DNA from 2 places in the Methylocystis sp. JR02 genome. Region 2 is predicted to be linked to the other one. Evidence: riboswitches for the same ligand, from Rfam matches in the RefSeq annotation. Region 2 holds a riboswitch; the other holds the start of a gene.
What was found. A riboswitch is a leader RNA that binds a small molecule or an ion and turns the genes downstream of it on or off. The one in region 2 is predicted to bind cobalamin.
Positions count from the first base shown of each region.

Region 1 (3,451 bases), 740 kb from region 2:
AAAGCGCCTTGGCGCCATCGCGCCTTACGAATACGCTTCGCCGCGAGCCGACTTCAAGCCGCCCAGATAGCTCCGATGGACCTGAACAGCGCGATCCGCTTTTCCGTAAGGCAAGTTTCGTCGGAGCTGTTCTCGGCAGGTTCGATCTTTTCGATCTATTCGCTGGCGTCGTCCTTCGCTTTGGGTTTCGCCGCATTGGCTTATCGACGCTTGCGGCGCCGGGGGCGCGCCAATCTGCGGGCTGTTGCGCGCGCGATTTTCTCCAAGAATTTCGTGATGCGCGAGTCTGTTCACGCAGATTTGAAGCTCTTCGTTCTCAGCGTCATCTTCATGCCGGCGGTGATCGGCGGCCTCGTCATTTCGTCGAACGTCATTGCGATGGGCGTCAGTTCAGTCCTCGGCAAAGCATTCGGGCACATGGGGAACACAAGCTTCAGCGATTTGCAGATCAAGGCGATCTCGACCGTAGTTTTGTTCCTGGCCTATGAGATTGGCTATTTTCTAGACCATTATCTCAAGCACCGGGTTGCTTTCTTGTGGGAGCTTCACAAGCTCCATCACACGGCCGATGTCCTGACGCCGCTGACCAATTTCAGAAACCACCCGATCGACAATGTCATCTTCGGCTATATGCTCGCGACCTTCATCGGCGCCGCGTCCGGCGCCTTGCATTGGCTCTTCAACCGGTCGACGGATATGTTTGCCGTCGACGGCAAGAACATCCTCTTTCTCTGCTTTCTCTGGACCATCGGACATCTCCAGCACTCGCAGTTCTGGATACCCTTCTCCGGCGCCTGGGGCCGCGTCATTTTGAGCCCCGCCCACCACCAAATCCATCATTCGAACGATCCGAGGCATTTCAATCGCAACCTCGGCAGTGTCCTCGCCGTCTGGGACTGGATGTTTGGGACGCTCGAGATCCCCACGGAGAAAAACCCGCGCCTGACCTATGGCGTCGACGAAAAAGGCGTCGACCCGCATTCGGTTGCCGGCATGCTGCTGACGCCCATGGTCAAATCAGCGTCCGCGTTTTGGCGTGCGCTCGTCTCGGCGCCGCAGTTCTTCTTCAACGCGAGCGGCGCCGCGGCGGAGCGGATGCTACGACGCCAAGGCTGAGCTCCTTAAAACTCGATGCCTTCCTGCGCCTTCACGCCCGCCGCAAAATGGTGCTTCACCAGGGTCATCTCCGTCACGAGATCGGCGGCCGCGATCATTTCCGGCTTGGCGTTGCGTCCGGTCACGACGACATGAAGACCGTCTCGCCGCGCCGCCAGTCTCTCCACAACCTCGCCCAGGGGCAGGTGCTCGTAGCGCAGCGAAATATTCAGCTCGTCGAGCACCAACAGGCGAATCTCGGGATCATCCATCAGCTTGCAGGCCGTCTCCCAGGCGCGCCTCGCCGCGGCCTCGTCACGCGCGCGGTCCTGCGTCTCCCAGGTGAAGCCCTCGCCCAATGTGTGCCAGGAGACCTGCCCGAGCGAGACCTGCCCGAGCTTCTCCAGCATTTCGCGCTCGCCCGACCGCCAGCCGCCCTTGCCGAATTGCACGACGCCGACCTTCCAGCCGTGGCCGAGCGCCCGCAGCGCCAGACCGAAGGCCGCGGTGGATTTGCCCTTGCCGGGGCCGGTGTGAACCATCAGCAAGCCTTTTTGCACGATCGTCTTGCCGGCGACCTCGGCGTCCTGCACGGCCTTGCGCTTTTCCATCTTCTCGCGATGGCGGCGCGCCGCGTCCTTTTCCTGATCTTCTTCCAAGACGCGCTCCTTGGCGTTTGACGTAAAGGTGACGCGCGCATATGACTGAGCGTGACGGTCCTTCGCAAGAAGGCGAAAAGGGAACGCGGTGCGGGAGTCCCCAAAACCGCGGCTGCCCCCGCAACTGTAACCGGGAAGGCTGCGCCATCGGCCACTGAGCCAAAAGCTTGGGAAGGCGGCGCGGATGGAACCCGGAAGCCAGGAGACCTGCCGTCGCTTGTCGGAATTATGCGCCGCCGGTGGGGCGGCAGGGAGACCCTTATGACGACCAAGACCGCCGCTATTCGTTCGATTTCCGGCTCTCGCGCGGAGACGCTGAAGGCCGCTTTCGTTGCTTTCATCGTCGGCCTCGGCCTCGTCTATGGCGCGGGCTTCGCCAACTCCGAGACCGTGCACGACGCGGCGCATGATTCGCGCCACGCGCTCTCCTTCCCCTGCCACTGACCGCCCTTCACGCGACCCGTGATCGCGCGCCTGTTGGCGGCCGGCCTCATCGCCGGCATTGTTGCGGGCCTTGCGGTCGCGGGTCTGCAGCACATCACGACGACGCCGCTCATCCTCGCCGCCGAGGTTTATGAGGCGGCGCAGCATGCCCATGACGCGGCCGAAGCGGCGGCCCCGGCCTTCGAGGGCCTGCGCCGCACGGTCGCGACAAGCCTCGCAACCATCGCCGTCTCGGCGGGCTATGCGCTGATCCTGCTCGCCGGCATGCTTTTTTCTGGAGAGTCCATCGGCCCCCGCCGCGCGGCGCTCTGGGGCGCCTGCGCCTTCGCCGCGACCGGGCTCGCGACGAGCCTCGGCCTCGCGCCGCAACTCCCCGGCGCGGCGGAGACCGATCTTGCGGGCCGCCAAATCTGGTGGCTTGCGACTGCCGCCTCGACCGGCGCCGGGCTTTTCGCTTTGCTGCGCCTCGACGCGCCCGCCGCCAAGATCTTCGGCGCCGCGCTGATCGTCGCGCCGCATTTCTTCTGGCCGACGCTTGCCACGCCGGAAAGCACCGTCCCCGCCGAGCTTGCCGCGCGCTTCGCCGCCGCTTCGCTCGCCGTGCAGGCGGCGAGCTGGGTGCTCGCCGGCGCGCTGGCCGGACTGGCTTGGCGTCTCATCTCGCGTGACGAAACGGAGGCCGCATGAGCGCCGCCAAAATCCCCGCAACCATCGTCACCGGCTTTCTCGGCGCCGGCAAAACGACGCTCATCCGTCATGTGCTCGAGAACGCCCGCGACCGCCGGCTGGCGCTTGTCATCAACGAATTCGGCGACGTCGGCGTCGACGGCGACATTTTGCGCGCCTGCGGTATCGAGAATTGCCCGGAGGAGAATATCGTCGAGCTCGCGAACGGGTGCCTGTGCTGCACGGTCGCCGACGATTTCGTGCCGGCGATCGAGGCCCTGCTCGCGCATGAGAAACGGCCCGAGCATATCATCATCGAAACCTCCGGCCTCGCGCTGCCGAAGCCTTTGGTAAAGGCCTTCGACTGGCCCGCCATCCGCTCGAAGCTCACCGTCGACGGCGTGATCGCCGTCATCGACGGCAAGGCGGTCGCAGAAGGCCGTTTTGCCGATGACCTCGACGCCATCGCGCAGGAGCGCGCCGAAACCGAGACGATCGATCACGACAATCCGCTCGAAGAAGTCTTCGAGGATCAGCTCGCCTGCGCCGATCTCGTCATTTTGAACAAGACCGATCTGCTCGACGAA
Region 1 covers NZ_JASIRC010000001.1:1,665,692-1,669,142, forward strand. The annotation lists gene QNA11_RS07970 (DMT family transporter) at 1-70, shown strand, start outside; gene QNA11_RS07975 (sterol desaturase family protein) at 76-1,116, shown strand; gene cobO (cob(I)yrinic acid a,c-diamide adenosyltransferase) at 1,122-1,754, opposite strand; cobalamin riboswitch at 1,793-1,983, shown strand; gene QNA11_RS07985 (CbtB domain-containing protein) at 2,016-2,198, shown strand; gene QNA11_RS07990 (CbtA family protein) at 2,217-2,885, shown strand; gene cobW (cobalamin biosynthesis protein CobW) at 2,882-3,451, shown strand, end outside.
Region 1: another riboswitch for cobalamin. It lies ahead of QNA11_RS07985 (CbtB domain-containing protein); the one in region 2 lies ahead of QNA11_RS11520 (TonB-dependent receptor).

Region 2 (3,451 bases):
GTCGCCCTCGAACTGATTTTCCGAGTCGAGATTGAGCCAGAAGAAGCTAACGCTCGAATCGAGCCCCTCGATGAATTTCGTGCGCGCGCCAATCTCGGCGCCGCGCGATTTCACCAGGAGCGGAATGGGCGCGACGCGCAGGAAGGTGTCTTCATCCGACAAAGCCGAAGTGTCGAACCTCTGCGCCGCGCCGCGCGCATCGGTCGAGTGGAAGCCCTCGCCGTAATTGGCGAAGAATTCTGTCTTCGCCCAGGGGCCGAGAATGATTGACGCTTTGGGGCTGAAAAGCGCAGCGTCCTTCGAGCCGCTGTTCCACGGGCCTGTCCATAAGAAGGCGGGCGCGCCCGTGCTCGTCGCCACGACCGGCGCGCCCCAGAGCGATTGCAGCGAAGTGACGTTGGCGTTGTAATAATCGAACCGCCCGCCCGCGATGGTCTTCAACCAAGGAGTCCAACGCACGCTCGTATCGGTCCAGAAGCTGATGCTGCCCTCGCCAACAGCGTCGTTGCGGACCGTCTCATAGGGCGTGCGGCGGAACGAGTTCTGCAAGCCGAGGCGAATATCGTCATAGCGGCCCTGCAAGCCGATGCGCGTCTCGACCGGCAGGCCGAAACTCTCCCATTTGATCTTGTGCTGGGCATCGACGCCTGCGATCCAGCGCCGATCGAACTGGCGGAATTGATCGCCGAGATTCGGGTTCGCGAGAAAATAGGTGAAGTCGTTGTAGATATCGAGCGTCGAGCGGACGACATAGGCTTCAACGCGGCTCGCGTGATTGCCTTCCGTCTGGCTCCAGCGCGCGGAAAGCGAGAGGCGTGTGGTGTCGCCGCCATCCGTCGGGTTCAGCGTTCCCCATAGCGGGATAAGACCGCCGACGACCGCGCGTTGCGGAAGCTGGTTGGTCGCATACCACTTATTGGCGTAGCCCATGAAGGTGACGGACGCGCCGTCCTCCTGCTCGCCGCGCGACCAGCGGAACACGCTGTTGATCTTGCGCAGATTGTCGCCGCGCTCCCAGGGCCCGTTGTAATATTGCGACTCGACGGCGCCATAGGCGGAGCCGCCGGCAAGATCCTTGTAAGGCGCGACGGCGAGCGCGCGCCCGTAACCGAAATTGCCCCCGGTGAGCTGATAAAAGCCCGTATCGATCTTGTCCTCATATTGGAGATAGACCGAGCCGGCGGAGGCGAAGTCGCCGTCCTGCGCGTCATATGGCCCCTTGCGGGCAAGCACGTAACCGAGCAGCTCCGGGATGAGAAAATTCGAATCCGCATAGCCCTGGGCGTGCCCATGCGTGCGCATGTTGAGCGGCATGCCGTCGAGATAAAGGGCAAGATCGGAACCGTGGTCGAGGTTGAAACCGCGTAGGAAATATTGGTTCGCCTTGCCGTCCCCCGAGTGTTGCGTGACGACGAGGCCGGGCACGATCTCCAGCGCCTCGCCGGGGCGCGCGAAGGGGATGGAATTGACTTCCTTGCCGGTGAAGAACTTCTCGCTCGATGCGGTGATAGGCGGCGGCGGAGGCGCGTTTGCTGCAGGCGCAGGCGGCGCTGCGGCGGCGAAGGCCGGCGATGAGGGCAAAGGCTGTCGTGTGTGAGCGGGCGTTACGGCTCGCGTGGATGGGCGCGCGCCAATGCTGATGGTTGGCAACGCCTGCTGGGCGGAAGCGGCGTTCGAGAGAACAACGGTGACAGAGAGAAGCAGGCCAAAACGGCGGCGCGAAAACATGGGCTGACTCGCAGCGGACGTGGACCGTCACTGCGAATGGTCACAACCTCGTCGCACGACGACAAGAGCCGATGACCGCCCCGGTGCACCCCGCCCGGCGCTTTCGCGCGTGACCACGAACAACGGCAGGTCTCCTGGCTCGCGGGTCGTCACGTGAGGCCGCCTTCCCGAGCTTGCGCCCAGTGGCTGTCTGGCTTCACGCTCACCGCTTACAGTTGCGGGGGCAGCTACGGCATTGGGCCGAAGCCCGCACCGCATTCCCTTTTCATCCGAAAGGAACCGTTGTCTTTAATGAACAGCCTGATGAGGCTGTGTCAAGCCGGTTGACGTGGGACGCAGGGCGCCGAATTCGGGTTGACGAGCAGATGTGTTCCAACGTCATGGCCGCGCTTGTCGCGGCCATCCACGCCGCGCAGATGCGGAAAAGCTGAGAGCATGAGCGGGAGCAATGCCGCTTCTTTTCCCCGCTTGTCGTTATGTCCTGGCGTGGATGCCCGCGACAAGCGCGGGCATGACGCGGCTGAGTAGAGTTCGTTAATCTCGATTCGGAGCCCTGATGCGCTTGGCGGCGCAAGCCGACGCGCAGCCGCCTTACAAGCAGCCCTTGTCGACGGAAAAAGGGGCGAAACGAAGGTGATGCTTGGTATGTCTTTTATTGTGCGCGGCGCAGCGTCCCAAAGGGGCTCGCGCCGCGCGTATCGGCGTCAGCCCTGCTTGGGCACAAGGATCACGCGGAAGTCGTTGACGTTGGTGCGCGTCGGCCCCGTCACCACGAGATCGCCGAGCGCCTCGAAGGCCGTGAAGGCGTCATTGTTGGCGAAGAGCGCCTTGAGATCCACGCCCTTGGCCTGCGCGCGGGCGAAACTGTCGGGCGTCATGATGGCGCCGGCGTTGGTCTCGACGCCATCAATGCCGTCGGTGTCGCAGGCGATTGCAGAAATGCCGCCGAAGCCTTCGAGCGCCAGCGTCAGGCCCAGCAGGAACTCCGCGTCGCGGCCGCCCTTGCCATTGCCGCGCACGGTGACCGTCGTCTCGCCGCCGGAGATGATCGCGACCGGCGGCTGGAAAGGTTGGTTATGGAGGGCGATCTGCTTGGCGACGCCCGCGTGAACCAGCGCGACGTCGCGCGACTCGCCTTCGAGATCGCCGAGGATGCAGGGGGTAAAGCCCGCTGCCTTGGCGACGGCGGCGGCGGCGTCGAGTGAGCCTTGCGGCGTCGCGATGAGGATGTTCTCGACGCGGCCGAAGATGGCGTCGCCGGGCTTGGGCGTTTCGCAATCCGGGCTCGCGAGGTGATTCAGCACGGCGGCCGGCGCGTCAATTTTATATTTGGCGATCACCGCGAGCGCGTCCGCGCGCGTCGTGGGATCGGGCACGGTGGGGCCGGAGGCGATGACGGAAAGATCATCGTTCGGCACGTCGGAGATCATCAGCGCCACAACGTGCGCGGGCGCGGCGGCGCGGGCAAGACGGCCCCCCTTGATCGCCGAGAGGTGCTTACGCACGCAATTCATCTCGGAGATATTGGCGCCGCTCTTGAGAAGGGCCTTGTTGACCGCCTGCTTTTCTTCGAGCGTCACGCCCTCGGCCGGCAGCGCCATCAGCGCCGAGCCGCCGCCGGAGATGAGCGCCAGCACGAGATCGTCCTCGGTGAGGCCCTGCACCTTTTGCAGGATACGCTTGGCGGCCTCGCGGCCGGCGGCGTCGGGCACGGGGTGCGAGG
Region 2 covers NZ_JASIRC010000001.1:2,410,002-2,413,452, forward strand. The annotation lists gene QNA11_RS11520 (TonB-dependent receptor) at 1-1,728, opposite strand, end outside; cobalamin riboswitch at 1,836-2,027, opposite strand; gene QNA11_RS11525 (glycerate kinase type-2 family protein) at 2,433-3,451, opposite strand, start outside.